2 regions of the Acetobacter sp. ESL1128 genome follow, and region 2 is predicted to be linked to the other one. Evidence: predicted binding sites of a transcription regulator. Region 2 holds the regulator's gene; the other holds the start of a gene.
The links. The regulator HrcA, encoded in region 2, represses chaperone genes, less so after heat shock. The targets are predictions, from matches to a motif close to GTTNGCACTCNCNNNNNGNGAGTGCNAAC.
Positions count from the first base shown of each region.

Region 1: a site for HrcA is predicted at 13,018-13,046, ahead of groES (co-chaperone GroES). Genes of this name have one in related genera too.

Region 1 is NZ_CP196369.1:888,663-903,913, reverse strand. It holds gene ACSYTG_RS04200 (hypothetical protein) at 37-420, opposite strand; gene ACSYTG_RS04195 (LysR family transcriptional regulator) at 586-1,482, opposite strand; gene ACSYTG_RS04190 (nucleoside deaminase) at 1,608-2,111, shown strand; gene ACSYTG_RS04185 (solute carrier family 23 protein) at 2,095-3,465, shown strand; gene ACSYTG_RS04180 (hypothetical protein) at 3,644-4,474, shown strand; gene ACSYTG_RS04175 (LysE family translocator) at 4,957-5,598, shown strand; gene ACSYTG_RS04170 (hypothetical protein) at 5,647-6,093, shown strand; tRNA gene ACSYTG_RS04165 (tRNA-Ser) at 6,344-6,433, opposite strand; gene efp (elongation factor P) at 6,584-7,150, shown strand; gene ACSYTG_RS04155 (inositol monophosphatase family protein) at 7,198-8,028, shown strand; gene ACSYTG_RS04150 (class I SAM-dependent methyltransferase) at 8,082-8,879, shown strand; gene ACSYTG_RS04145 (ATP-dependent DNA helicase) at 8,941-11,892, shown strand; gene ACSYTG_RS04140 (cold-shock protein) at 11,916-12,119, opposite strand; gene ACSYTG_RS04135 (dienelactone hydrolase family protein) at 12,260-12,928, opposite strand; gene groES (co-chaperone GroES) at 13,141-13,434, shown strand; gene groL (chaperonin GroEL) at 13,487-15,127, shown strand.
Region 2 is NZ_CP196369.1:2,715,853-2,731,103, forward strand. It holds gene ACSYTG_RS12630 (efflux RND transporter permease subunit) at 1-1,592, shown strand, start outside; gene ACSYTG_RS12635 (efflux transporter outer membrane subunit) at 1,647-3,137, shown strand; gene ACSYTG_RS12640 (tetratricopeptide repeat protein) at 3,222-4,451, opposite strand; gene ACSYTG_RS12645 (ExbD/TolR family protein) at 4,468-4,899, opposite strand; gene ACSYTG_RS12650 (ExbD/TolR family protein) at 4,970-5,395, opposite strand; gene ACSYTG_RS12655 (MotA/TolQ/ExbB proton channel family protein) at 5,399-6,445, opposite strand; gene ACSYTG_RS12660 (energy transducer TonB) at 6,563-7,255, opposite strand; one part of gene prfB (peptide chain release factor 2) at 7,558-8,619, opposite strand; one part of gene prfB (peptide chain release factor 2) at 8,621-8,689, opposite strand; gene ACSYTG_RS12670 (penicillin-binding protein 1A) at 8,749-11,466, opposite strand; gene hrcA (heat-inducible transcriptional repressor HrcA) at 11,575-12,654, opposite strand; gene rph (ribonuclease PH) at 12,779-13,507, shown strand; gene rdgB (RdgB/HAM1 family non-canonical purine NTP pyrophosphatase) at 13,510-14,109, shown strand; gene rpsA (30S ribosomal protein S1) at 14,215-15,251, opposite strand, start outside.

The DNA of each region.
Region 1 (15,251 bases), 960 kb from region 2:
TGGTCAGAGGGGGTATTCCCCCACAAATGGGAGGAGTTATGACCCGCCATTGGTGTTGATCGGGTCATCATTGATTTTCATTTTTTTAATAATTTGCGCAAGTTCGTGCGCATAGGCTGTTTTAACATTGGTAACGGCCTTGCCCACCCGCTCCTTGGGGTGTTTCTGGCATTCGTCCCTTATGGCTTTGGACAGGCCTTTTGTAACCTCATCCGGCGGGCGGGACTCACTCATTTTATCGCCTGAATAATCCTCATGCTCGGAGTTGAGGTAATCTATACAAATCCCGTTGGCGTTATTGGTCGTCTTCTGCATCAACGCCTTATAGTCCCCGTCCTCCTCATTATCCTGCGCCATGGCAGGAACCGAGCACACGGCAAGCACACCGCCCAGAACAAGACTTATAAGCTGTTTACGCATGGTCCGTGCCTTCCATATTCCTGCCCCATGGGCACATGGCTGCTGATACTACCATACCCGGCCATGACCTACCTAACCGCAGGGGCCCACTGGCGCACAAAGCATGTATGCACCCCACAAAACCGGCACAAGCCCGCATAATGCATACCATAAGGGGCCTCCCGCTCAGCCGGGCATGAGCGTGCCCGTTTGCGGCAGTGCATCAAACATGCGTGCAAGGGTTGCCATGACAGGCATAACCTCCCCCGCCACATGCCGCGTGCACAGGCACAATGTTTCGTTCAACCGCAGGTTATCCAGAGCATGGAACGATAAATCCCCCGATGACACATCCTGCACAACATCCAGCCATGTCAGAAAACCCATGCACTCACCTTGCTTTATGTAATCACGGATAAGCCGGACCGAATTTGTATCCATCATTACTCTGGGTTGCACACGCATGCGCGTAAACGCGCCCTCCAGCCTTGGCCAGATGGAAAGCGAGCCATCTGGCAGGCACAAAGGCAAATCTGCACAAGCGGATAATAGATCGGCCTCCGTGCCCCCTGCAGGAGCAAACCTCGGAGCCGTGATCAAACCAATGTCATATTCACGCTTTTTATGAATATGGATGTCCTGATCATCCAGCACGTTAAAAGCAATAACCACATCCAGCTCCCCCGAGCGGAGCTGTTGCAAAAGGGTGCTGGTATCCGACACAATAATTTTCAGGATCAGTGTGCCGGTACGCAGTTCCGGTTGGGCCATAACAAATGGTAGCAGGCATTCCATAATACCCACGCGCATGCCTGTGGCATTGGGGCGCGAGATAACGGCACGCAGTTCGCGCTCCGCATCAATCCAGCGTGTTGCCTGTTCGAGCAGTTTTTTACCGGCATCGGTCAAGCTGGAGCCTTGGGGCGTGCGGGCCATTAACGGGGCCCCAAAGGCGCGTTCGAGCATTTGCATCTGCCGGATGAGTGCGGAAGGCGCAACATTCAGCACTTCTGCGGCCCGACGAACCGAGTTGTGGCGGCTGATTTCCACAAAAGAGAGCAACTCGCGCGAGAAGGCGGACATTCTTCCTGTTTCCCCCTTGTGTATAAAAAATCAGAACACCGTTAACAACTCATTGCGCTACAATAACAAAAAGACAATGTCTAATGTTCAGGCTTCCTTGCCACGTTTTTTAAGGGAGCGCGCTCTTGCCAAAAAATACCTTACTGCCACCCGACCTGACCGCCACAGACCGGGCATTGCTTGAAAGAACCATACAGATTTCAGAAGAAAGCCGTAAAACCGGCAACCATCCGTTTGGTGCTCTGCTGGCCACGGCTGATGGAAAAATCCTGCTGGAATCAGGGAACACCGCCGCCACGGACCGTGGCACCGGCCATGCGGAACTGAACGTGGCCCGCAAGGCAGCAAGCCTGTTTACGGCAGAAGCCCTGTCCACCTGCACGCTGGTCACATCCGTGGAGCCATGCTGCATGTGCGCAGGCGGCCTGTACTGGGCCGGGATCGGGCGGCTTGTTTACGGCATGACCGAAAAACGCCTGGCCAGCCTGACAGGGAACAACCCCGAAAACCTGACCATGAACATGCCCTGCACACAGGTATTGGACGCAGGACAACGCAAGGTTGTTGTTGTTGGCCCGGTGCAGGACATGGAAGCCAGAATTGCCCATGTGCATGAAGGGTTCTGGTAAAAACATGCCCCATGCCACCACGCCCCAGAAGCCCCAACACCATGCCCCAACCGGCGTGGATGAGGTTCTGCCCATCACACGTATGCTGCCTTTGGCCGTGCAGCACGTTATGGTCATGTATATGGGGGCTATTACGGTCCCCCTTGTTATCGGGCGTGTGCTGGCATTACCTGCGGCACAAACGGCAATTCTGATTCAAGCGGACCTGCTCACCAGCGGTATTGCAACTCTACTGCAAACAATTGGCACACGCTGGCTGGGCGCACGCCTCCCCCTTATGCAGGGCGTCTCGTTTGCAACGGTGTCCTGCGTGGTGGGCATTGCCTCCTCCCCCGCTTTTGCTCACAGCCAGCAGAACGAAGGCCTGCGCACGGTTTATGGCGCGGTAATTATTGCAGGTTTGACCGCTATCCTCGCAGCCCCTCTGGGGCGGTATGTCATGCGCCTTTTCCCTCCCCTTGTGGTTGGCACCGCCCTGACCATTATGGGGCTTAGCCTCCTGCCTGTGGCGGTGAACGAAATAGCCGCGGGCACAGGCTTACAGGCGGGAAAAAACATGCTTGTCGCCATGAGCGTCTTTGCCTGCGCAATTGGTTTATCCATTGCGGGGCATGGGGTATTTAAAAACCTTGCGGTTATTATTGGCGTGGGTGTGGGGCTGGCTGTGGCCTTTGCCATGGGCCAGATAACACCGCATCTGAGCAACATGCCCCCACTGCTGGCACCTGTGCCGCCCTTCCCGCTAGGGTGGCCGATTTTTCATATCATGCCCTCACTGAGCATGATCGTTATTGTTGCCATTACATGGGTTGAATCCATTGGCGATGCAGTTGTTGTCGGCACCATGACCGGACGCCCTGCTACGCCGGGGTTGGTCAGCAGGCTGTTGCGGGCCGATGGGGTGGCAACGCTTCTGGGCGGGATTATGGGGTCTTTCCCCTATACCGCTTTTTCCGAAAACGTAGCCCTGCTGGGCATTACAGGGGTGCGTAGCCGTTGGATTGTGGCTCTGGCCGGAGCTTTGCTGTTTGGTCTGGGGCTTTCCCCCTTTCTGGCAACAGCAGTTGCGGCCATTCCCCCTGCCGTTGCCGGAGGTGCGGGGCTGATGATTTTTGGCACGTTGATGATGGTTGGCATACAGATACTGGGCACGCAAAAACTACAGCCGGGGAACAGACCCTTTATTGTTGCTTCGGTCAGTATTGTTCTGGCCATGACTATTGTGCTCAAGCCGGATTTTTTTATTTTCATGCCCCAGTGGGCTCAGCCCATCCTGCAATCTCCCGTTGTTACGGGCTGCCTGAGCGCCATAGCGCTCAACATTATTCTGTCCCTCAACAGGCAAAACCCGTGAATATGCTGGCCAGAAAAACCAGTGCGATAGCCAACACCATATTCCTGCAATCACGCCCCCAGCCAGAACAACGTGACCGTTGCCCGAACTCCCCTGCCAACTTCACCCAACGCTTTTAACTTTTTAATAATCCCTTCTGCCCATGCTGTACGACATTGACGTATGGCAGGACCTTTCCATGACAACTCTCAACACAGCCCAGACTGCTCATAGGGGCTTCTCCCACACGGCTGGGTCCTACAATACGGCACTCAACACGAGCAGTGCAGCCTCCACCACCGCCGCAGACGCTACCCCCACCAGCACGGCAGGGCAGTCGGGCGCAGAAGACCCTGTGCAAATAACATTATCTCAGGCTGGCATTGATTTTTTAGCAAACTCATCCTCTGCCACCAGCGCGTATCTCGCCTCCGCACAGGAGGCACTGAGCAGGCTGGATCAGCTTGCCAAATCAAGCCACGCTTCCGCCAAAAAACAGGCAGAAGATCAGGTTAATATTCTCAAGGCGCAGATACGCCTGCTGATGCAGTTTAAAGCATTCATGTCGCCCAAAGCACTGGCGCAGGCTCTGGCACAGCTTGCACGGCAACTGGCTGCTGCCGTTGCCCAATATACGCAAAGTGGCGGCAGCAATGCCGCCATGGGCAATGCCTTGCTGGCAACCCCACAAGGCACAGCGCAAGAACCGTCCAACACACAGGATGCCCCTGAGCAAAACAACGCGACCACGCAAACACAACAGACCGATGCCGCTACAGCCCAAAACAGCACCACGCTGGATAGCGCACCGGCCGAGACCTCCCCCACTAACGCGACAAACACAAAAAACAGCGAAGATCAGGATTTTGCACAATCGGTACGGGGGTTAGCCGCACAGATTAAAGCACTGCTACCCGCAAACAGGCACCACCAGAAGAAAACAGACGCCCCAGCCGATACCGACCTCCAGAGCATACGGAATGCGCTTGAAGCCGTAGATCAGATGAGCCCGTCCCTGAGCGGACAATAACCACAGCGCAAACTGCGCACGCAAACAGGCGGGGAATGGAAAAGCTGACTCTCTGGACTTTTTACGAAAAAAGCGGTTAAGAAAAACCCATGAGATGGTTTGCAACAAGCATGATCTGCCGCATCCTCGGGCATAAATGGGGACCATGGCAGCGCCAGCGGTCATGGGATGGTAGCGGAGAGTTCCAGCACCGCAAATGCATGCGGCGTGGCTGTCTGGCTACAGAGCAACAACGAACAGACTAAGCGCTCTTTTGGGCGGTTAGTAACCTGCTCGTCCAAAAGATATTTGGTTTGGGGTCACTACGGGTATTGCACATGCATCGCGTAACCCGCCGCCTTACCAAGGCAGATGCTTCAGAGACAGCATGACAGAAAAACCGGCAGATCACCTGTTTTTTGTTGCGCAAGATGTGGCATAAAAATAGGGACAATACTGGAAAGTATAGTTACGTCTTTTAATTTTTGAGAAAATATATTCTTATGAATCTGACACAGGATTTATCCGTCATTACCGCAATCTCCGCCTTCTGGTTAATCGCCATGATGGTACCGGGGCTGGACTTTATGCTCGTCACACGTTTGGCGGTCATGAAGGGGCGAGCCGTTGCCCTACAGGCAACCCTTGGGATTGCAACAGGCGTAGCCGCTTGGGGCATTGCGGGTTTTTTTGGTATTCGCACACTCTTTATTGCCGCCCCATGGCTGTATCTCACGCTTAAAATCGGTGGCGGGCTTTACCTGATAACCATTGGTGCAAAGCTGTTGATCAACAGCTGGAAAAAGGAAGCAACTGCAGACGCAACCACACCGCATGCGGAACAACGCTCCAACAGCTTTTTTGCTGGCCTGCTCACCAATCTGGCCAACCCAAAGGCACCCATTTTTACATCCAGCCTGTTTGCCGCCTCAATGCCACAACATGCCCCCATCTATCTGGGGCTGGCCTGTGTTGCCTCCATGTTCATGATCGCGATTGCCTGGTTCGCATGCGTTGCAATGCTTTTGAGCCTTGATCGCGTTTCAGCAATTTTTCTGAAGAATCGGCGCTGGATTGACCGCTGTGCCGGAATAACCTTCATGGGGCTTGGCGTGCGGTTTGTAACAGAACGCACTCCAGCCTGAAGTGGCCGTTTTTATAAAATACCACTTCATGTAATTGGATAATTAAAAATGAAACAAGAATTACTTAATGAAATTGCAGAAACATTACACGAAAATTCTCTCAATTACTCTGTATCTCTCGGAATTTTTACGTCACAGCATAAAAAATCACTCACTCATGAAGAGATTATATGTAAGGCTCTAAACAGCAATGTTTCTTTTTATGAAATGCATTCCGTAGAAAAACAGGAAATTTTACATACGGTCATGTCATCTTTAATGTATGCTGGAGACGAAGGATCAGGCCCCTCAAAAGGGAATATAAACTCACATAAATTCAAATCATTGCTTAGGGATCTAACAATCTCACTAACCAAAATAATTTCTTTATCTACAGGAACTTACTCTTTTTTCATCAAGGATGGCCATCCATATTATCCTGTTTTTTGGGATTTTTCTTTTTTATTTGTAAGAAATAATTTTTCTTTGGTTTTTATAGGAACAAGCTCAGACTAAATTGGTATATGTTGAATTTTCAATAGGTTTAACAGCATAAATTACAGAACTCTAAACCTCATTTTTCCGCTTAGAGAAAATCGTATAACCCGTTGAAAAAAACAATAGTCAAGGATTGTTTGATTTTCATCGCGCTTTACCACTCCCATAACGAACGCCCTCCCGGGAGCCATCTTTGGAAGTAATTTTAGCATTCGCCACAAGAAAAAACCACAGATAGAATAAAACAGCTACCGGGCATTTGCTGTCATGGCGGAAGGGGTGGGATTCGAACCCACGGTACGCTCTCACGCACGCCGGTTTTCAAGACCGGTGCCTTAAACCGCTCGGCCACCCTTCCTTAACCTGTTCAGGTGCAGCCTTATAAACAGGATGCAACGGTTCTGTCCAGCGGGACAAAGCGGGGGAGTTCACCGCGTAGCGCTTGCCCTTCCTGCCTTGGAACTGTACAAGCCCCAAACAGAATAGCCATTCCTCTCAGGAACCAAGTATGAAACAGCAGGCAAACCTGATCCGCGCCGGTCAGGTGATTGAGCATGATGGCCGTCGCTGGACGGTCTTAAAACAGCAGATTATTACCCCGGGTAAGGGTGGTGCGTTCATTCAGGTTGAAATGCGCGACCTCAAGACTGGCAACAAAACCAACGAACGCTGGCGCACGGCTGATACGGTCGAACGGCTGATGACCGAAGACCGCGAATATCTGTATTCCTATACAGATGGCGAACTGCTGGTTCTGATGGACCCCGAAACCTTTGAACAGCTTTCTGTCCCCACCGATCTGCTGGGCGACCAGGCTCCCTTCATTCAGGACAACATGACCATCAACCTGCATCTGGTTGAAGGGGACCCGGTTGGCATTGACCTGCCCCCGCATGTTACGCTGGAAGTGGTTGAAGCTGATCCGGTTGTCAAAGGCCAGACTGCCAGCTCCTCCTACAAGCCCGCCATGCTGTCCAATGGTGTCAAAACCATGGTCCCGCCGTTTATCGAAGCGGGTGAACGCATTGTGGTCCGCACGGAAGACGGGTCTTACGTCGAACGCGCCAAGGACTGATTTTTTCAGTTTTTTTCTCTCCAGAGCAGGACTTAATTACAGTGGCCATGCGTCTCTCCCCCGTCATGATGGTGATGCAAACCGCAGCCCAGAAGGCGGCCAAGCGTCTCCTGCGCGATTTTAACGAAGTCGAGCAGCTTCAGGTAAGCATCAAGGGGCCGGGTGACTTTGTTTCCCAGGCGGACCTCCGTGCAGAACAGACCCTGCGCGAAGAACTGGAACGGGCCCGTCCGGGCTATGCCTTCCTTATGGAAGAATCCGGGGAATCGGGTAGCGATAACTGGACATGGCGCTGGATTGTTGACCCGCTCGACGGCACCTCCAACTTCCTGCACGGCATTCCGCACTGGGCCATTTCCATTGGTCTCCAGCGCCGCCTGCCCGATGGCAAGGTGGAGCTGGCCGCGGCCCTGATCTACAACCCCGCAGCGGGTGAAATGTTCTGGGCCGAAAAGGGGAGTGGCGCATTCCTGAACGAGCGGCGCATTCGTGTGTCCGCCCGGCGGGAAATGCCCGAATCCCTGTTTGCCACAGGCATTCCCTTTGCCAAGGTGCCTGCCCGCCAGCGCCTGCCTTTTGCACGCGTGCTGGGCAACCTTATGCCCCGCGTGGCTGGCGTGCGCCGTTTTGGCGCGGCTTCGCTGGACCTCGCATGGGTCGCGGCAGGCCGTTACGAAGGGTATTGGGAATTCGGCATCAAGCCGTGGGATTGTGCTGCAGGTATTCTGATCGTGCGTGAAGCGGGCGGTCAGGTTACAGCCCCCGACGGCACGGAACTGGATGACCTGCCCGACGATGTGATGATTGTTGCTGGCAATGGCAACATGCACGGCAAGCTGCTCGACATTGTTGCCGACAGCCTGAAAAACCCGGAATAACACCCCGCCGACCAGCCTCCGGACTACGCCTGAGCTGGGGAGAGTAACACTGCATGACTACGCATTTACCTCCCCACACAATCTCGGCGGGTCCAGAGGCCGATTTGGCATCCCCCCATACCCCAACAGAATGCCCACTCTGCCGCGCACAGGGGGCCGCTTTTGCATTCAGCAAAAATGGCTACGACCTGTTCCGCTGCCCCGACTGTGATTTTCTGTTCGTGCATCCCTACCCGGATGCCGCCACACTCCGTGCGTTTTACGAAACGACGTATCGCGGTGCATCGGCCGATTTTTATCCCAAGGCTTCCAGCCGCCGCTGGCGTGCGTTGTGGCGGAGCCTCCAGTTCCTGCCTTATGTCTGGCGTAAGGATGTTCTGGATTTTGGGTGTGGCGGCGGCTTTATGGCCGAGGCATTCAGCCGGCTGGGTGCGCGCGCTGCGGGGCTGGACATCAGCCAGAACAGCATTGCCTACGCCAAGCGCCACTTCCCGCAGGCCACATTCTACTGCGAAGATTCAACCATCTTCCGCCAGCGTGGCCTGACGTTTGACTTTGTATTCAGCTCCGAAGTGCTGGAGCATGTGGCCGGGCCAAACGAGTTTATGCAGACACTGGCCGCAATTACCCGCCCCAATGGCTTTGTCTATATTTCGGCCCCAGATATAGGGCACCCTGCCGTGCCACAGGACCTTCCTTCCTGGACGGATATTTGCCCCCCCGAACATTTGCAGTTTTTCAACCACCGTAATCTCTGCCTGATTTTTGAACGCTACGGCTTTACCCTGCACAAAACCATGAAAAGCCGCACGCCAGCCCACTCGGTCATTTTCCGGCGCAAGAGTTCCTGACCCACACCATTACGGCTCGGCTCTGGCATTTGCCGCAAGAATAGCTCATGTAAAGTAAACCATGCAGCCATCCTTCCCCTCTGCCCACGAAGCCCCAGCCCTTGTTCCCCATCAGGGGCGGTTTTCGCTCCTGACAGAAGATGGCGAACTGCTCAGCCTGAGTGCCGCCGAGGTACGCGAGCGACTGCACGCCATGCCGTGCCCACTGGTAGTGCATGCCCCGGCACTGGCCCGCAAGCTGGACCTCCCCCCCACAGGCCAGCCCTCCCCCTGGCTGGACCTGCTGGAACTTTTTACATTTGTGTATCCCGCCCGCCCTGTGGCCCCCACTCCCCGCGGCCTTGCTCTGGCCCTCGGACTGGACGAGCAAAATATTGACCGGGCAGAGGCAGACCTGCTGCCCAACCTTTTGTCCATCTTGCTGGGTGAGCTGGCACGGCAGGCCAGAAGCGGGCAGATTGAACTTCTGGCGGCCTTTACGGTCCGGCTGGGGCAGGCTGGCTGGATATGGACCGGCACTGTGGCGGAAACCATAGACCTGCACAGCCGGCTCACCAACAATGGTAGGCTGGCGGAAGAAGCCACCCAGCCCGCAGATGCCCTGCGTGTATGGCGGCACCTACCCAAATGGGAGGAAAGCGCGCAACGCCCTCCCCCTGCCTCCCACCCCATCAGCCCGGCGGAAGCACGGGAGCGGCTGGTCAACATTCTGGGGAGCGATGCTGAGGTCCGGTCCGGGCAGGCAGATTTTGCCAGTGTCTCAACCGAGGCATTTGCCCCCCGCACCATGCGCGGCGACCCCGCCATTGTGCTGGCCGAAGCCGGAACAGGCACCGGCAAAACACTGGGCTACATAGCCCCGGCCAGCCTGTGGGCAGAGCGGAACGACGGTGCGGTGTGGCTCAGCACCTATACGCGCCACCTGCAACGCCAGATCGAGCAGGAAACAAAACGCCTCTACCCCGACCCCACAACACACCGCCAGAAGGTAGTGCTGCGCAAAGGGCGTGAAAACTACCTGTGCCTGCTGAACATGGAGGAAGCAGTCAACTCCGCTGCCTCCCGCCCCGCAGGCATTACCATTGCCCTGTGTATGCTCGCACGCTGGGCCATGGCCACAGCAGACGGAGACCTGTTTGGCGGGGACCTACCCGGCTGGTTTGGGGACCTGTTCGGCCACGGCAACCTTGCCGGTGTCGCTGACCGCAGGGGGGAGTGCATCCACGGAGCCTGCGCGCATTATCAGCGCTGCTTTGTTGAACACTCCATACGCCGTGCGCACGATGCCGCACTGGTCATTGCCAACCATGCGCTGGTCATGACACAGGCCGCCTACGCTCAGGCGGGCATGAGTGATGATAACGAGGCAGGCGAACAGGGTAACATTCCCACACGCTATGTGTTTGATGAAGGCCACCATCTGGCCGATGCGGCAGACAGTGCTTTTTCCGCCGAGCTTTCGGGGCTGGAAACGGCCGAACTGCGGCGCTGGCTGCTGGGGGCGGAAGGCCGACGCTCACGCGCAAGGGGGCTCAAGCGCAGGCTGGATGATCTGGTTGTCGGCCACCCCAAGCTTGAAAACCCGCTGGATGCCGCCTTGCTGGCGGCCACGGCCCTGCCGGCACCGGGCTGGTCCACACGTCTGGCGCCAGAGGCGGCAAACACACCTCCGCCCCCGGAGCCCATGGAACTGAATACCCTGTTCCCGCCCGAACCTCCGGCTGACCAGCCGATTATGGAAAACCCGACAGAAGCTTTTTTACGCCTGTTGCGCCAGCAGGCCATGGCCCGTGCGGCCGAGGGGGGCAAACAGTCCATCCACACAGCCATGGAATGCGACCTGCACCCGCTTGTGCCCGACATGGCCGAGGCAGGCCAGCAACTGGCCCGCGCGCTCAGCCGGATTGTGGAGCCCCTGCGCACACTAAGCGAACGCCTGCAAGCTCGGCTGGAAGAAGATGCAGACACGCTGGACACCACAACCCGTGGCCGCATAGAGGCCATGACCCGCGCCCTGCGCCGCCGCGCCATATCCCGGCTGGATGCATGGATTACCATGCTTGCCGCACTGGACCAGCCACCAGAGCCGGGCAGCACACCTGCGCATATCCACTTCATTCGCCTTGAACGGCGCGACAAGCAGCGCATGAACGAACAAGACGTAGGGCTTTACCGCCACTGGCTGGACCCGACCATTCCCTTTGCGGGCATTATGGCCATGCCCGCGCAAGGCATGCTCATGACCTCCGCCACCCTGCGTGACCAGCAAGGCGGTGGAACAGAGAGTGACGAGGCCGAAACCGCGTGGGAGGCTGCCGAAGCCCGCACCGGGGCCAATCATTTTCCCTCCCCTGCCCTGCGGGCCAGTCTGGCCAGTCCGTTTGATTATGCCCGCCAGACCCGCGCCTTTATTGTAACGGACGTGGACAATAGCAGCCTTGTGGACCTGTCTGCGGCATTCCGTACCCTTTTCCAGTCCTCTGGCGGTGGCGGGCTTGGCCTGTTTACCGCTATCTCCCGCCTGCGCGGTGTGTATGACCGCATAGCCCCTACGCTGGAGGAAGAAGGCCTGCCCATTTACGCCCAGCATGTGGATGCCATGGACAACAACACGCTGGTTGATATTTTCCGGACCGAGGAACATGCCTGCCTGCTCGGCACGGATGCCATGCGGGATGGGGTGGACGTTCCGGGCAATGCCCTGCGTCTGGTTGTGTTTGAGCGCGTGCCTTGGCCCCGGCCAGATATTCTGCACCGTGAGCGGCGGATTCATCTGTCTGGTGGAGACCCAAAAGGGTTTGATGACCGCATAGCCCGGCTTAGGCTACGGCAGGCCTTTGGGCGGCTGATTCGCCGGCAGTCAGACCGTGGGGTGTTTGTCCTGCTGGACCGGCGCACACCCACAAGACTTTTAAGCGCCTTCCCCAACGGGGTTGCCGTCGAGCGGTGTGGCCTTGCGCAAACGGCACGCCAGATCACCGCTTTTCTGGCGGAGCAGGCCGGACAAAACTGACCAGCCCGCCCCAGACCGCCTGATTAGAGCGGCTTAAGGTTGGTGGCCGCCTGCTTGCCGCGTTCCTCCACCATGTCGTAGGACAGTTTCTGTCCATCATTCAACGCGCGCAGACCGGCTGCCTGTACAGCGGTAATATGCACAAACACGTCTTTCCCTCCATCATCGGGGGCAATAAAACCAAACCCTTTGGTGGCGTTGAACCATTTAACGGTACCTGTCGACATGAGCGAAGTCATCCTTATTTCGGCCAGTTACTCCTCCTGCACACGACGTGCCGCGAGGAGAGATGACATTCTCCCCCACGACCGGGGGCGCTTGTCAATCACAATTCAACCCGCACCCCAATTCCTTTTGCCCGGACACCTTACGGATTGAGCGTACTTTTGAGGAAGGCAAGGCTGCGTTCCTGTGCCTGTACAAAGGCCTGCGCATTGTAAGATGCGCGCTCCTCACAGCCAAAACCGTGTTCTGCATCGTCATAAACATAAAGTTCAACGTTGGGCTGAGCAGCCCGGATGGCGGCTATGTCGGCATGGGGAATACTCGTATCCCGCTCACCAAAATGTAATTGCACGGGGCAGCGTGGAGTCTCCTCCCTATGGGCGGCTATGCCCCCGCCGTACCAGCTTACGGCCGCGGCAAAATCATCCGTGCCCGTTGCAGCATCCCACGCCAGAGTGCCACCCCAGCAATACCCGATCACCCCGACCTTGCGGGCCTTTAGCGCACGGGCTGCGGCCTGTACGTCCAGCAGGGTTTTGGCGGTGGGTATCTGCGCACGCAGGGCAAGGCCCTTCTGCACGCCATCTGTTGTGTATTCCAGTTCCACGCCACGTTCTGCGCGGTCAAACAACGCAGGGGCAATAACGTGAAAACCCGCCTGGGCAAACCGCTCGCATACCGTGCGGATATGGTGGTTTACGCCAAAAATTTCCTGCAACACCACCAAAGCGTAGGGGTGTGTGCCGCGCTCGGTCTCCCACGCGCTAAACTGGTGGCCATCGGCGGCTTCCAATGTGCGTATCTGTCCCATGTTCAATCTCCTTGTCTGGAATGACGTTAAAACAAAAAGAAACTTTACCCCATTCCTTGACTCCCCTCTGGGGCGTACCTACTTTCTGCCTTGGCACTCCTGATGGTGGAGTGCTAACGCGACGCGGCGTTATGTTACGCGCGGTTCAAACGGGTGGCGCTGCTTTCTGACAAAGGGCGTCATCACAGCAAATGAATGTGGAGTGATCCATAATGACGAAGTTTCGTCCCTTACACGACCGGGTAGTTGTACGGCGCCTTGAAGGCGAACAGAAGACCGCCGGTGGCATCATCATCCCCGACACGGCCAAAGAAAAGCCTATGGAAGGCGAAGTGGTTGCTGTTGGCGCGGGTGCGCGCAACGAGCAGGGTCAGATTGTGGCGCTTGATGTCAAGGCCGGTGACCGCGTTCTGTTCGGCAAGTGGTCCGGCACGGAAGTGAAGATCGACGGCGAAGAGCTGCTGATCATGAAGGAAAGCGACATTCTGGGCATTGTTGCAGCCTGATCCGCACTGATCCGACCGTAAACTTACAAAAGATCTTCACAGGAGAAATTCAATGGCTGCCAAAGACGTAAAGTTTGGTGCAGACGCACGCCAGCGCATGCTGCGCGGTGTGGACATTCTGGCTGATGCCGTAAAGGTAACGCTGGGCCCCAAAGGCCGTAACGTTGTTCTGGACAAGAGCTTCGGCGCACCCCGCATCACCAAGGACGGCGTTTCCGTCGCCAAGGAAATCGAACTGGCTGACAAGTTCGAAAACATGGGTGCACAGATGCTGCGTGAAGTAGCATCCAAGACCAACGACGTTGCTGGTGACGGCACGACCACTGCAACCGTTCTGGCTCAGGCCATTGTGCGCGAAGGCCTGAAGGCCGTTGCCGCTGGCATGAACCCGATGGACCTCAAGCGCGGTGTGGACAAAGCCGTTGCCGTGGTTGTTGAAGAGCTGAAGAAGAACGCCAAAAAGGTTACCACCCCGGCGGAAACCGCTCAGGTCGGCACCATCTCTGCCAACGGTGAATCCGAAATCGGCAAGATGATCTCCGAAGCCATGCAGAAAGTTGGCTCCGAAGGCGTTATCACCGTTGAAGAAGCCAAGCACTTCCAGACCGAACTGGACGTGGTTGAAGGCATGCAGTTCGACCGTGGCTACATCTCTCCGTACTTTGTGACGAACCCGGAAAAGATGACGGCCGATCTGGAAAACCCCTACATCCTGATCCATGAAAAGAAGCTCTCTTCTCTTCAGCCGATCCTGCCGCTGCTGGAATCCGTTGTTCAGTCCGGCCGTCCGCTGCTGATCATTGCCGAAGATGTTGATGGCGAAGCGCTGGCAACCCTGGTTGTCAACAAGCTGCGCGGTGGCCTCAAGATTGCTGCTGTCAAGGCTCCTGGCTTCGGTGACCGCCGCAAGGCCATGCTGGAAGACATCGCTATCCTGACCGGTGGTCAGGTTATCAGCGAAGACCTCGGCATCAAGCTCGAAACGGTTACGCTGAACATGCTTGGCACCGCCAAGAAGGTTCACATCGACAAAGAAAACACGACCATTGTTGACGGTGCTGGCAACGGCGACGACATCAAGGGCCGCGTCAAGCAGATCCGTGCGCAGATCGAGGAAACCTCCTCTGACTACGACCGTGAAAAGCTGCAGGAACGTCTGGCCAAACTGGCTGGCGGTGTTGCCGTGATCCGCGTTGGTGGCTCCACGGAAATCGAAGTGAAGGAACGCAAGGACCGCGTGGACGACGCCCTGCACGCAACCCGCGCAGCAGTTGAAGAAGGCATTGTTCCCGGTGGTGGTACGGCTCTGGCCCGCGCAACCAAGGCTCTTGCCAACCTGCACTACCACAACGACGACCAGCGCGTTGGTGGCAACATCATCCTCAGCGCCCTGCAGGCTCCCCTGCGCCAGATCGCCCTCAACGCGGGTGAAGATGGTGCGGTTGTCGCCAACAAGGTGCTCGAAAACGCTGACTACAACTTCGGGTTCGACGCACAGGCTGGCGAATACAAGAACCTGGTTGAAGCCGGTATTATTGACCCGGCCAAGGTTGTCCGTACCGCTCTGCAGGATGCAGCCTCCGTTGCTGGCCTGCTGATCACCACGGAAGCCATGGTTGCTGAACGCCCTGAAAAGAAGGCAGCCCCTGCTGGCGGTCCTGACATGGGCGGCATGGGTGGCATGGACTTCTAAGTTACCCAAACCGGTTTTTAAGGGTTTTGGAGGTACTGGCCCGTCCAGTGCCTCCATTATCCCCCAGAACAGGTATAAGGGCGTGCAGACCATTATGGTTTGCACGCCTTTTTTTATTTGAGCT
Region 2 (15,251 bases):
CCAATGGTTACCTCAAGGGGGTGCGCAAGCTTATTTCCTCCACCGCGCTGTCCATTACCTGCTTCCTGCTGATCAGCGCGCTGGCGGGCTATCTGTTTACCCGCCTGCCCAGCGGCTTTTTGCCGGACGAGGATCAGGGGCTTATTTTCGGGCAGGTTACACTGCCCCCCAATACACCCATGGAGCAGACCACACAGCTCAACCGCGAGATTACGGATTATATCCTGAAGTCGGAGAGCGGGCTTGTGGAATCCGTTTACGCCATCAGCGGGTTTAACTTTGCCGGGCAGGGCCAGAACTCGGGTGCATTCTTTATCCGCCTGACAGACTGGAAAAACCGTCCCCTTGCAAGCCAGACATCAGCCGCCATCGCAAAGCGGATCATGATGCATTACTGGTTTGACCCGCGCGCCCAGATCTTTGCCATCAACCCGCCTGCCGTGCTCGAACTGGGCAACGCCACAGGGTTTGACCTTGAACTGGAAGACCGTGGGCACCTTGGCCACCAAAAGCTACTGGCGGCGCGTAACATGGTGCTCGGCCTTGCCAGCAAGGACCACCGCCTGCTTGCGGTGCGCCCCAACGGTATGGAAGACGCATCACAGTATCATCTGGACATTGACCGCGAAAAGGCCAACGCGCTGGGCATTACGATTGATGACATCAACACAACAATCGAAGGGGCGCTGGGGTCGATCTACGTTAACCAGTTCACCCGCAATGACCGCGTAAAACAGGTTTATATTCAAGGCGACATGGATTCTCGCATGCTGCCGCAGGACCTGAACAAATGGTACATCCGCACCAACACCAACACGCTGGCCCCGCTGGATACCTTTATTCGCGGATACTGGCTGACCGGCCCGCAAAAGGTTGAGGATTACAACGGCTTTAACGCCTTTGAAATTCTGGGCCAGCCCGCAGCCGGTTACAGTTCGGGTGATTCCCTTGATGCTATCAAGGATATTCTGAAAAAACTGCCGGAAGGCATAGGCTACGAATGGACCGGCCTCTCGTTTGAGGAAATTTCCTCCGGCTCCTCCACCGGCCCGCTCTATGCACTCGCCAGTCTGGTTATTCTGTTGTGCCTTGCCGCACTTTACGAAAGCTGGGCCATTCCGTTTGCGGTCATGCTGGTTATTCCTCTGGGTATTCTTGGCTCCATTGCCGCCACCTTGTGGCGGGACATGAACAACGACGTGTATTTTCAGGTCGGGCTGCTGACCACCGTTGGTCTGGCTGTTAAAAACGCCATTCTTATTGTGGAGTTTGCCAAAGCGGCCTTTGAGCGTGGGGAATCTCTGGAGGACGCGGTTATTACCGCATCGCGCGAACGCCTGCGCCCCATTCTCATGACCTCAATCGCCTTTGTTGTGGGTGTGTTCCCACTTGCCCTTGCTGCCGGGGCTGGCTCCGCATCCCGCGAGGCCATTGGTACCGCAGTGGTTGGGGGCATGGCCACTGCAACACTTCTGGCCGTTTACTTTGTGCCGGTCTTTTTTGTTCTGGTGTTGCGTGTGTTTAAGGTCAAACGCATCAGCGAACGTAAACAGGCCACCACCCCCGTCCAGACCGCAACAGGGAACGAATAAGATATGGCTCCTCAGTCCTTTTTCCGTCGCTCCCTGCGGCTCCGTGCGGTTGTCATGGCCGTTGCAACAACACAGGCACTCTCCGCGTGTACCATGATCCCCAAATACACGCGGCCCACGCCTCCGCTGGCCACAACATGGCCAGACTATGCCCAGACCGGGGATAAGCTGTTACCCAAAGTGGCAGCCGATATTGGCTGGCGCGAGTTCTTTGTAGACCCGCGCCTGCAAGCCCTGATCACCATTGCCCTGCGTGAAAACCGGGACCTGCGCACATCTGCCTCCAATATCGCCACGGCACAGGGCGAATATGACGTGCAGCATGCGGGCCTGTTCCCCACCATTTCCGCCACGGGCGGGCCTATGTATCAGGCACCATCCGATGCGGCAGGGCTTAGCTTTGCACCAGGGCTGGATACCGACAAAACAGGCGGCGGCATGGCCCGCAACCCGTTCCGCTACTATTCCGGCGGGATTGGTTTTTCCTCCTACGAGATTGACCTGTTCGGGCGTATCCGCTCCCTGACCAAGGAAGCCGCCGAACGTGCCCTGTCCCAGCAGGAAAACATGCGCGGCATGGCTATCAGCGTCGTCTCGCAGGTGGCCATGGCCTATATTACATGGCTGGGCGACCGGGACACGCAAGCACTGGCGGCAAGCACGCTGGCCAGCCAGCAGAACAGCCTGAAGCTGACACAGGACAAATACGCCCACGGTGAAGAAAACCTGCTGACCGTGCGGCAGTTGGAAACACAGGTACAGCAAAGTGCGACCCTGCTCACCGATGCACGCCGCAAAGTGGAACAGGACGAAAACCTGATAACCCTGCTGATTGGCGCGCCCATCCCGCAAAACCTGCCAGCCCCCCTGCCTTTGGGCAAACAGTCCATTCTGGCGGACCTGCCCGCTGGCCTGCCATCGGACCTGCTGACCCGCAGACCCGATATTACAGCGGCAGAACATGACCTTCTGGCCTCTCAGGCCAGCATTGGGGCAGCACGCGCCGCGTTCTTCCCCCGTCTGACGCTCACAGCAACGGATGGTGTTTCCAGCTTGCAGTTCCACAAGCTGTTTACGGCGGCAGCCACCACATGGGGCCTGAACCCCAGCCTCCAGATTCCACTTTGGACATGGGGCATGAACAGCGGCAACCTCAAGGTGGCCAAGGCAACCCGTAACGGCAAAATTGCCGCTTACGAAAAAACGGTGCAAAGCGCATTCCGCGAAGTGGCCGATGCCCTTGCCGCCCGCAAAGCCTACCTGGACGAAAAAAAGCAGATGGATAGTCTGGTTTCGGCCTCGGGCGATGCCTACCGTCTGGCAAAACTGCGTTATGAAACCGGGACAGATTCCTACCTGACCACACTGGATTCACAGCGCTACTACCTACAGGCCCAACAGTCCCAGATTACGGTTGCGGTTGCAAAATACCAGAACCTTGTCACCATTTACCGCGCAATGGGCGGCGGCTGGCAGGCAACCTCCACTCCCCCCAGCACAGCACAACAGCCTGCTGCGCAGTCTGGCACCCCAAAAGCAGGGTAAGCCAGACCAGACCAGACCAGACCCGATCCAATAAAAAAGGCCGCTCAAGAGCGGCCTTTTTTACAAACTCTACCTTGCCCGCATTTAGTGCTTGGCAGGTGCCTGCCCCAGCCGGAGCACCCAGAGCTGGGCAATGTCATAGGCACCATTATCCCCGGCAACGCTCTTGAGGGTCTGTATGGCTTCAGCCTTGTTGCCTGCCTGCATCTGGGCAAGGCCAAGGTGCAAGCGGGCAATATTGGGGTCTGTTACCCCTTTGGTTATGGCCTGCTGCATCAGTGCCAGCCCTTTGGCGGCCTGCCCGAACGTGACGTAATTATACCCCACATTCAGCAGTTCATTGCCCGATGTCTGGGCAAGGGCGGCTTTTTCATCCGCTTCGATGGATTCCTTTTTGGCAGCAACAGTTTTTTCCACCATTGCCTTCAGGCGTGCCTGCCGGGGCGCTTCTGCACCTTGGCCCAGAACACCCTGCTGGTATCCCTGATTCATCAGGTCCAACGCAAGCTGGGGCATATGGCCCTGCATGGCAATTTCGGTCATTTCCATAAAATCACGTGCGGTGGAAATATCCCCTACCGCCAGACGAATACGGTACACATCCAGCTGCAGGGAGGCCGGGATTTTTGTATTCACGACCAGTTCGTGCAGCAGCAGCGCCCAGTATTCCTTTTTGGGGTAATAGGTTGCCAGCAGAACGTAGGCGTGTGTCGCTGTCGTGGAATCCTTAAGCGCCGTGGCACTTGCTGCAAGCATCTGCAACTGCGATTCCACGGGCTTCTGCCCGGCCTTGACCGTTCTGGACACAATTGGCGTTAGAACACTAAGTGTATTGGCATAGTCTTTTTGCAGATAATAAGACTGTGCCAGCAATGTTTCCATTGCCGGGTTGGGGCCCGCTTCCTTGAGGTAACGCTGGATAGCCGCAGCAGCCCTGGGGTAATCCTTGGCGTTATACGCCATGCTCCCTTCGGACATCAGCATCTGGTTTTTCAGGTTACGCGGTGTACGGGGGGAGGCGATCAATTTTTCATACGCGGCGGTTGCCTGAGCCACATTACCCGCCTGCGAAGCCACAGCAGCCCGCATTTGCGCAATAGTGTAGTCCTCATATGCGCTTTTACCCGCGACCGCATCTGCCTCGTTCACAGCATCCATGGCCTTGGCGTAGTTATGCGCAGCAAGAGCGCTCTGGGCCTGCTGCAATGCCACGCCAACGGGCTGGCTTAGTGTATCCGCCGCCTGCACGGCCGGAATGGCAAAAGAGACAACAGCCGCGGAACACAAAAGGCTCCGCACAAAACGCATGGTCATGATCTTCTTCACTCCCTTACTGATCGACGAACTGTTCCTGCCCGACGATGCCCATCTGGGTGACCCCGAGCCTCTGGGCATCGGCCATGACATGGACGACAGTCTTGTAATCAGCCAGCCGGTTGGGCTGGATGTGGAACTCGGGCTTGGGCTGGGCGGAGGCAATCTCGCGCAGGTGGGCCTGCAGTTCCTCCTCGCTGTTAACCGGCTGTCCGTTCCAGGTAATCGTATTATCAAAATCCACCACAAGGGTCACAACCGGAACCTCCTCCGTCGAAGGCGGCGGGTTGCCCTGCGGCAGATCAATCGCAACAGATTGGGTCTGCAACGGGATGGTGATGATCAGCATGATCAGCAGAACCAGCATCACGTCAATCAATGGCGTGGTGTTGATGTCGACAATGCCTTCGTCTTCCGTTGTGCTATCCGACCCGACATTCATGCCCATGATCAGTTACTCTCTTCACTCCTGCCCCCACGCGTGCCGCGCGGGGGACGGGGGCCGCAGCCCGCCGTTGTCAGTTGGTCTTCGGCTTCTCGGTAATGAAGTCGATATGATAGATGCCAGCCTGCTGGCATGCCGCCACCATCCTGCCGACCGTCTCATACCGCGCCTTCATGTCCCCACGGATCTGGATCTGCGGTTGCGGTTTGACCACCGCCACCTTTTCCAGATGCTCCAGCAGGTCAGCCTGGTCCTTCAGCGGGGTTTCATCCCAGAAGGCCTTGCCATCCGCCGTAACCGCCAGCACCACGTTGCTCATCTTGGTCTGGGTGGGCTGGTTCATGTCGCGCGGCAGGTTGACCTTGACCGTATGGGTGGCCACCGGAATGGTGATCAGGAAGATGATCAGCAGAACCAGCATCACATCCACCAGAGGGGTCGTGTTGATGGCGGAGACGACTTCGTCGTCCCCTCCTCCGTTGCCAACCTGCATTCCCATGGTTCAGCCCACCCGGTTGGAGGTTGTGACCGTGGTCGGGGAGTTATCGGCGTTGACCCGCACGCTCTCCGCAGCTGCACCGTGGCGCACGCCACCGATCAGGATGGACTGCAGGTCATCGGCAAAGTCGCGCACCTGGTCCATGGCCCCCTTGTTGCGGCGCACCAGCAGGTTGTAACCCAGCACCGCAGGCACAGCCGTTGCCAGACCAATGGCGGTCATGATCAGGGATTCACCCACAGGACCGGCAACCTTGTCGATGGATGCCTGACCGGCAATGCCAATGGCGGTGAGTGCATGGTAAATACCCCAGACCGTGCCGAACAGCCCGATGAACGGGGATGTGGACCCCACGGTGCCCAGGAAGGCCAGCCCCTTCTGCAGGCTGTTCTGGATGTTGTTGACCGCACGCTGGATGGACATGGAGGTCCAGCTATGCAGGTCAATGGCTTCCTGCATCGTGCCTTCATGGTGTTCGGCTGCCGTAATGCCGGTATCGGCAATGTAGCGGAACGGGGAGGAGGTGGAGAGTGCGGAAGCCCCTTCCTGAATGCTGTGCTTGGTCCAGAAGTTTTTGGTGGCATCCTTGCCAGCGGCAAACAGACGCCCCTGTTCGATGAACTTGGTGATCATGATGAACCATGTGCCAAGCGACATGACGAGCATGATCAGCAGCACGCCACGGGCAATAATATCACCGTTCGACCACAGGGCGGACAGGCCGTAGGGGTTGGCGTCATCCTTGGCGTCCGGCGCAGGAGCTTCTGCTGCTGCAGCGGCGGCCGGGGTCGGGGCTGTTGTGCCATCGGTGGGTGTGGGGGTTGTTGCGGCATCCGGGGCGGCGGGTGTGGCCGGGCCGGGGGCAGGGGCAGCAGCGCCATCTGCCGGAGCTGTGGCTGCCGGGGCCGCAGGAGCGGTAGCCGCCGGGGCTGCCGGTGCGGGGGCTGCGGCATCCTGCGCAAAGGCGGCAATGGGGGCTGCCGTGCTCATCAGCAGCGCAAGAGCCGGAGCGGCAAGACCTGACACAAAAGAACGGGGCAGTCTGCTCATTTTACTCAAGATCCTCATCCAAAGGCCCGGTCCTGTTCCCCTGCCGGAGCGGACCGGGCGGGTCCGTGTTGCTGTGTTATCCAGAAGTCCGGCACAAGGCCGAACCGTTAGTCTGTGTCAGTCATCCAGCCGGAAGCGGATGACATATGTCTTGTTCACTTCCCGCACGGGCACACCATTGCGGCTTGCAGGCCGGTAGCGGGCCTTGCTCACGTAATCCAGCGCGGACTGGGCAAATGCCTGACCGCCGGTTACGGACTGCACACGGCAGTTGCTGGTCATGCCCGTGATTTCCACATCACACACAATGGTTACGCGGCCTTCAATGTTGTCTTCCTCCATTTCTGGCGGATAGACGGGGCGCACATTGTTCAGCGGCGATGTTCCGGCCGTTGTATCGGGCGAATCATTGGGCGGTGTGTCCGCGGGCGGGGCCTTTGCGGTCTGGGTTGGCGGAGCCACAGGCTGCTTGGGCGGTGTGCGGGCCACGTGCTTCATGGGTGGCTTGGGGGGCGGCGGCACCTCGATCTTTGGCGGCGGAATGAACGGCGGCGGAGGCACCGTCATAACCGGCGGGGGTGGTGGAGGCGGCGGAGGCGGCGGCGGAGGGGGTGGCGGCGGCAGAACGCGCGTCTGAATGGGCGGTCTGGCCGGCGGGGGCGGGCTGTCACCATTCCCCATCCCGTAGATCAGTCCCCATATGCCCAGCACATGCATGATCAGCACAAGCAGGAACGCAATCACACCAACAGCAGCACTTGCCCGAAAGGCATACTTTGCCGAACCTGGCTGCTGCTCAGGGTTACTCATTCTGGCCCTCCCTCTTCAAGCCGCCAAACAAAACATCTCTGTTTCGCTTTCAGCCACGAAAAACACTCAGGAATTTTAATCTGGCCATATGGCTCAGAACCGGCACGCCTGCTGACATACCTTTATCCATTGGGTTGATTGGGCAATCTGGCACGGCAGATGTCAAGCAGGTTATATGAGAAAAGTTTGCATATGAACTTTATGAAGTTAAGTACTTTATAAACACAAAAAAAGGCGGGTCCCTGCAAGGAGCCCGCCTTTTTTACCATCCCGCGTAACGGGCCGGACCAAACAGCCCCGGCCTACTGCGCGCTGGCACTTGCCTCCGAGCGGGTTGCCCCTACGCGCATGGCCAGTGCTGCCGCCATAAATGCGTCCAGTTCCCCATCCAGAACGGCATCGGGGTTGCCGGTTTCAACACTTGTGCGCAGGTCCTTGACCATCTGGTAAGGGGCCAGAACATACGAACGTATCTGGTGCCCCCAGCCAATATCGGTCTTGGCGGCTTCCGCTTCAGCCGCTGCCGCCTCACGCCGTTGCAGTTCGGCTTCGTACATCCGTGCACGCAGCATCTGCATGGCCGTAGCGCGGTTCCTGTGCTGGGAGCGGTCTGTCTGGCACGCGACCACAATCCCGGTAGGGATATGGGTGATACGGATAGCGGAATCCGTCTTGTTCACGTGCTGACCACCCGCGCCGGAAGCACGGAAAGTGTCCACCTTCAGGTCCGCGTCATTGATTTCAATTTCAATTGAATCATCAATAACCGGATAAACCCAGACCGATGCAAAGGACGTCTGGCGGCGGGCTGCTGCATCAAAAGGAGAAATGCGCACAAGCCGGTGTACACCTGCTTCGGTCTTCAGCCAGCCATAGGCATTGGGGCCGGAAACCAGAATGGTTGCGGATTTAAGCCCGGCCTGTTCGCCCTCCGAGCTTTCAATCAGCGTGACCTTGTAATCATGCGCTTCTGCCCAGCGGGTGTACATGCGCAGCATCATTTCGGCCCAGTCCTGCGCCTCCGTACCACCGGCCCCTGCGTTGACTTCCAGATAGCAGTCATTGCTATCCGCCTCGCCAGAAAGCAGGCTTTCAATCTCACGCCGTTTGGCTTCTTCCGCCAAGGCGCGCAGGCTGGCCAGCCCCTCGGCCACCAGATCGGCATCCCCTTCGGCTTCGGCCATTTCAATCAGTTCGGAGGTGTCGTTCACGTTGGTTTCCAACGCCTGCACACCCTCGATCTGGTTGGCCAGAAGCGTACGCTCGCGCATCATTTTCTGCGCGGCTTCGGGGTTATTCCACAGGTCGGGGTCTTCGGCCTGGTTGTTCAGTTCCGCAAGGCGGGCTTCAGCGACATCCCAGTTAAAGATGCCTCCTCAGCAGTGCGACCGACTGCTTGATCTGTTCGTTAAGGGCTTCTGTCTCGGCGGACATCGGGCCTGTTCTCCATCTGCTTTGGGGGAATTATCGTCCCATTCCGTTCTCTGCGGCCTTCAATAAAGGCCACCCATGCCAATGTCACCCCCAGAAGGTGCGGGAGGGGGTGCGCTGTTGCCTTCGGCCGGGCTGGCCGCAGCCGCACCAGACGGGCCGGAACCATTGACGCTGGCCGCCATATCGCTTTCCGAATCCGGCATGTTCTCGGCCCCTGTATCGGCGGCACTCAGCTCCTGGGCATCCACGTTGCTCAGCAGGTTGGCACTCACACCGGGGAGCTGACCGTCCTTGAACGCATCTATCGCAACACCACGGCCCGTATCGTAGCTGACCAGTGTCACGCCATCGGGGGCAGCAAAGTCGAGCTTGGGCTGGTCCTTGAGGGCCGTCTTCATCACCTTGTTCCACAACGGGCCGGCAATGGCGCCCCCCGTCTCGTTCCGTCCAAGGGACTGAGGTGTATCAAATCCGACCCACACGACTGTCACCAGCTCAGGCGTGTAACCTGCGAACCAGGCATCGTTAAAGTTTTGGCTGGTGCCGGTTTTGCCTGCGATGGGCGTATCTATGCCCTCACCCGCACGCACACCCGTACCGCGCCGGATAACGTCCTGCAGCATGGTCGTGATCTGGAAGGCACTCTGCTCGGATGCCGCCACGGGCCTGTCATCACGCAAAGCGGGGAGGTCCTGCGGTGTAAGCACCACAACCGACGGCTGGGGGGAAGGCTGGCCAGAGCCCGCACCACCGGCATTTGCCTGCGGTGCATCCGGGTGTATGGCGTCCCCCCCATTGGCTGCGCCAGCCCCCCCGGCAGGCAGGGAAGACGCCGCAACCAGAGACAACCCGCTTGCAGGCCGCCAGATGACATGCCCATCACGGTCCTGCACATCATCAATCAGGGTCGGGGTAATCCTGCGCCCTCCGGCGGCAAGGGCGGCGTAGGCTCCGGCCTCCTTGAGCACCGTGGTTTCCACAGCACCCAGCGCTGCAGGCAGCACGTGGGGCATGCTATCCACCAACCCGAGCTTGATGGCCGTATCCGCAACCGTGTTCATGCCCAGATGGGCGGCAAGGCGAATGGTCACAAGGTTGCGCGATTCACGCAGCGCATCATGCAGGGACGTGGGGCCCCAGAAGTCTTTTTCGTAGTTATTGGGGTGCCATGTGCCGTAGGACACGGGGGAGTCATCAAACTCCTGAGAGGGCGATATACCCTGCTCCATGGCCTGTAGATAGACAAATGGCTTGAAGGAGGAGCCCGGCTGGCGCAACGCCTGTGTGGCCCGGTCAAACTGTGAAGCCTGAAAAGACCACCCCCCCACCAGGGCAAGAACACGCCCCGTGCGGGCGTTCATGGTGACAATAGCGCCTTCCACAACCGGTATCTGCATTAGCGCAACACCGGACTGCCCGCTCTGGGGTTCGACCATCACAATGTCACCCGTGCGGAGGGGGCGGGCACGGCGGACCCATGCCATATCCTTGGGCTGGATCTGCCCTGTATGGGGTTCACCCCCCTGCGCAACATTGCGGCGGACCACGCTGCCTTCCAGCCAGCCGACCTGCCCCTTGTTGCCATCCAGCACAATGGCCAGACGCCACTGGTCCAGCATGCCGGCCGGAGCACTGACCGTGCGCAGGGCGCGCACCCACTCGTCCTGCGTGAGCGGCACAGGGGTATTCAGGTGCGTAACAGGGCCGTGCCAGCCACGGTGCTGGCGGTCATACGCCATAAGCCCCTGCTGCAAAATGGTCTGGGCCGCACGCTGGAGGGGCAGGTCCAGACTGGTATGCACATCCAGCCCCCCCTGCATGGTGACATCCTGACCATATTTTTCCAGCAGTTCACGCCGGACTTCCTCGGCAAACCATTCGGAGCCGGGAGCAGGGCCGGGGCGGGAATAGCTGATGCTGACAAGCGGCTCCGCCTCGGCCATACGGGCCTCGGCCTGCGTAATGGCGCCAATATCGGCCATGCGCTCCAGCACCCAGTTGCGGCGGCCCCGCGCTGCATCGGGGAAGCGGGCAGGGTTGTAATTGGTGGGCGACTTGGGCAGCGCCGCCAGAAACGCGACCTCCGCGTTATCCAGTTGGTCCAGAGGTTTGTTAAAATACGTCTGGGCAGCAGCACCAATGCCATAGGCACCGTTACCCAGATAAATTTCGTTCAGGTAAATCTCGAGGATTTTTTCCTTGGGCAGAACCTGCTCGATGCGCATGGCCAGGAATGCTTCCTTGGCCTTACGCTTGAACGAGACAGCATTGCTCCCCAGCAGCATGACGCGGGCAACCTGCTGCGTAATGGTGGACGCACCAATGGGCCTGCGCCCGCGCCCACGTGTCAGGTCGGTCAGGCCCGCGCGGATAATCGCGGCGGGGTCCACACCCTTATGGGTCCAGAACTTCTGGTCTTCCGCCGCGATAAACGCACTTTTCACCCGGTCGGGAATGGCGTTGGAGGGCACAAACACCCGCCGCTCGTCCGCCAGTTCGGCGACAAGCTGGTCATCCGATGCGTACAGGCGGCTCATGACCGGCGGCTGATAGGAGCGCAGGCCATCCACTGTTGGCAGGTCGGCCACAATACTCTGGTATTGCGACCACACCACCACGGCCCCGCCAGCACTGCCCACCAGCAACACGGCCGCAGCCGTGCCCAGCAGCATACGCCATTGGCGAAAGCGCGGCCTGCCTAACAAAAAGGACCGTGTTGTATCCCGGTCATGGGGGGGGGAAGAATCCGGATCACCAGAAGGTGGAGTGCGTATCATACCGGTCCTTTATCATTCCCATATTCTGTCGTCTCCTCGCCATTGCCATTCTCTTTACAATCGTGGCGGAATTCCGACCTGTGCTCCAAACCCTGACAGACCCGGCTTTTACGCCTGACCCAGCAGTTCGCCCAATATGCGCGCTGTATAGTCCACCACGGGCACAACACGCCCGTAATTTATGCGCGTCGGGCCAATAACGCCTATGGCCCCGACAATCCTGTTGGCCTCGTTTCTGGCCGGAGCCATGACAACGGACATGCCGGTGGTACCAAACAGACCACTTTCCGCGCCAATAAAGATGCGCACCCCTTCCGAACTTTCAACCAGTTCCAGCAGACGCAGCATTGTCTCCTGCGCTTCCAGCCGGTCAAACAGGGTCTGGATGGCAACAAGGCGCTCCTGCCCGTCCACATCAGCCAGCAGGCGGGACTGGCCACGCACGATCAGCGTGCCGCCACTTTCCCCCCGCTCGGTGTTCCAGATCGCCAGACCACTCTCCACCACCTCGGCGGTCAGGCTGTTCAGCACCGTGCGGTTTTCGCTCATTTCCGCCCCTACGCGGTGGCGCAGGTCGGGCAGGGATGCCCCCATGGCGCGCGCGTTCAGGTAATTGGCAGCCTCCACCAGCGCAGAGGGAGGAGTCCCGGCCGGGATTTCGATCACCCGGTTTTCCACATGTCCATCCGCCCCCACCAGCACCACAAGGGCACGGTTACCACCCAGCGCCACGAACTCTATGTGCTTGATCCCGCCCTCACCCTTGGGGGCCACCACCAGCCCCGCCGCATCGGACATGCCTGCGAGCAGGGAGGATGCTTCGGTCAACGTATCCTGCAAGGAGCGTCCACGCGCTTCCAGCGAATGACCGATGACCTTCTGCTCATCTTCGGAGAGCGCACCAAACTGGAGCAGCCCATCCACAAACAGGCGCAGCCCTTTTTCCGTTGGCAGGCGGCCTGCCGATGTATGCGGGGAAAACAGCAGACCCGCCTCGGTCAGGGAGACCATGACATTGCGGATTGTTGCGGGGGAAAGCGGCTGCCCCAACCGGCGTGAAAGAGTGCGCGACCCCACGGGTTCGCCACTGGCCATGTATTCTTCCACAATCTCGCGCAGGATGTTGGCGGAGCGTCCATCCAGTTCGGGAGGTAGCATTGCTTGGGCGGGCAACAGGCCACGCTTCATGGCTCTCAGGCTCCTTTGGGCGGTCTGATAAGCGATTATAACGGCTTATTGCCGGTTTTACTCCTGCCAAAAGCATTTTATGTGCAGGCGCAACCCTTTGTTATTGTTTTGCAGGAGCAGCAGCATGCGTCCATCAGGCCGACAGGCCGGGCAGATGCGCCCGATTATTATAGAAACCGGCTTTTCCCGCCATGCGGAAGGCTCTGCCCTTATCCGCATTGGTGGCACAGAGGTCCTGTGCACCGCCAGTGTGGAAAACCGTGTTCCCCCCTTCCTGCGTGGCAAGGGCAGCGGGTGGGTTACGGCGGAATACGGCATGCTGCCCCGCGCCACCCACGCCCGCGGCAACCGTGAGGCCGCACGGGGCAAGCAGTCCGGCCGCACGCAGGAAATCCAGCGCCTGATCGGCCGCTCCCTGCGCGCGGTTACGGACCTTAAGGCCCTTGGTGAACTCTGCATTACACTGGATTGCGATGTGCTGAACGCCGATGGCGGCACGCGCTGTGCCTCCATTACCGGCGCGTGGGTGGCCCTCCGTCTGGCCCTTGGCAAACTGGTTGCCAACCGCGTGCTGCAACGCATGCCACTAACCGGGCAGGTCGCTGCCGTATCCTGCGGGCTGACCAGTGCCGGCGCCGTGCTGGACCTTGACTATACGGAAGACAGCGCCGCACTGGCCGACACCAACTTTGTGCTCAGCGCTGATAACCGTATTGTGGAAATTCAGGCCTCGGCCGAACATGCCCCCTTTAGCGAGGATGCCTTTAACTCCCTGTTCGCCCTTGCCCGCAAAGGTGCAGGCGAACTGTTTGAAGCCCAGTTGACTGCCGTCAACACAGCAGAGCAGCCCTGAACATGACCAACCCCACCCTTAAATCCGGCGACAGGCTGGTACTTGCCACGCATAACGCAGGCAAGCTGGCCGAATTTTCCGCCCTTATGGCGGAGTTTGGCATTACCGTACTCTCCGCCGGGGAATTAAACCTGCCCGAACCGGAGGAAACCGCCACAACCTTTGCAGGCAATGCCGCCATCAAGGCGCTGGCAGCGGCCCGTGCCGCCAACCTGCCAGCACTGGCCGATGATTCGGGCCTGTGCGTGAGTGCTCTGGGGGGTGCGCCGGGTATTTACTCCGCCCGCTGGGCTGGCCCGGACAAGGACTTTAACGCCGCCATGGCCCGGATTGAGGAAGGCATCGGGCAGGACGAACGCAATGCGTGGTTTATCTGCGTGCTCTGCCTTGCCTTCCCCGATGGGCGCACATTCAGCTTTGAAGGGCGGATTGACGGGCAGATTGTCTGGCCTCCACGTGGTGCCAACGGCCACGGATATGACCCGATTTTTGAACCCGAAAACCAGACCCGCAGCTTTGCGGAAATGACGGATGAGCAGAAAAACGCCATCAGCCACCGTGCCCGCGCGTTTGCGGCCTTCCGCAAGGCCTGTCTGGACTAAAGCATAGCCCATAAAAAAATAGCGCCCTTGTGGGGCGCTATTTTTTTGCATGGCAAATGATTTTGCCAAACCGGGATGGCGCAAACCACCCCGGTTTTTTTATGCTCAGTCTTCGGTGTTACGGCGACGGATCGCTGCACCCAGAATATCACCGAGCGATGCACCGCTATCTGCGGAGCCGTATTCGTTGATAGCCTGCTTGTCTTCTTCCACTTCGCGGCCCTTGATGGTCAGGGCAACTTTGCGGGATGCACGGTCAACGGACACAACCTTGGCGTCCACACGTTCGCCAACGGCGAAGCGTTCGGGGCGCTGTTCGGCTTTGTCACGAGCCAGTTCTGCACGACGGATGAAGCCGCTCAGAACGTCGTCAACCTTCACTTCAATGCCGTTGGTCTGCACAGCGGTCACGATGCAGGTAACGATCGTGCCCTTCTGGATGCTGGCCAGCGCATCGGCTGCCGGATCTTCCTGAAGCTGCTTGATGCCCAGAGAGATACGTTCTTTTTCCACGTCCACGTCCAGAACCTTGGCTTTTACAACCTGGCCCTTTTCGTAGTTCTTCATGGCTTCTTCGCCAGCTTCGTCCCAGGACAGGTCGGACATGTGAACCATGCCGTCGATGTCTGCGGACAGGCCGATGAACAGGCCGAATTCCGTAATGTTGCGGATTTCGCCTTCCACGGTGGAGCCAACCTTGTGTTCTTCGGCGAACTGTTCCCAAGGATTGCGCTGAACCTGCTTCAGACCCAGAGAGATGCGGCGCTTGGAGCTATCCACATCCAGAACCATCACGTCCACTTCCTGAGAGGTCGCAACGATTTTGCCGGGGTGGACGTTCTTTTTCGTCCAGGACATTTCGGAAACGTGCACCAGACCTTCAACACCGGGTTCCAGCTCAACGAATGCGCCGTAATCGGTAATGTTGGTCACGCGGCCCGTAAAGCGAGCGCCCGGCGGGTACTTAAGTGCCACATTTTCCCACGGATCAGCTTCAAGCTGCTTCATGCCAAGGGAGATGCGCTGCGTTTCGGGGTTGAAGCGGATCACCTGCACGCGTACCGGCTGGCCGATCTGCAGTGCTTCGGAGGGGTGGTTGATGCGCTTCCATGCGATGTCGGTCACATGCAGCAGGCCGTCAA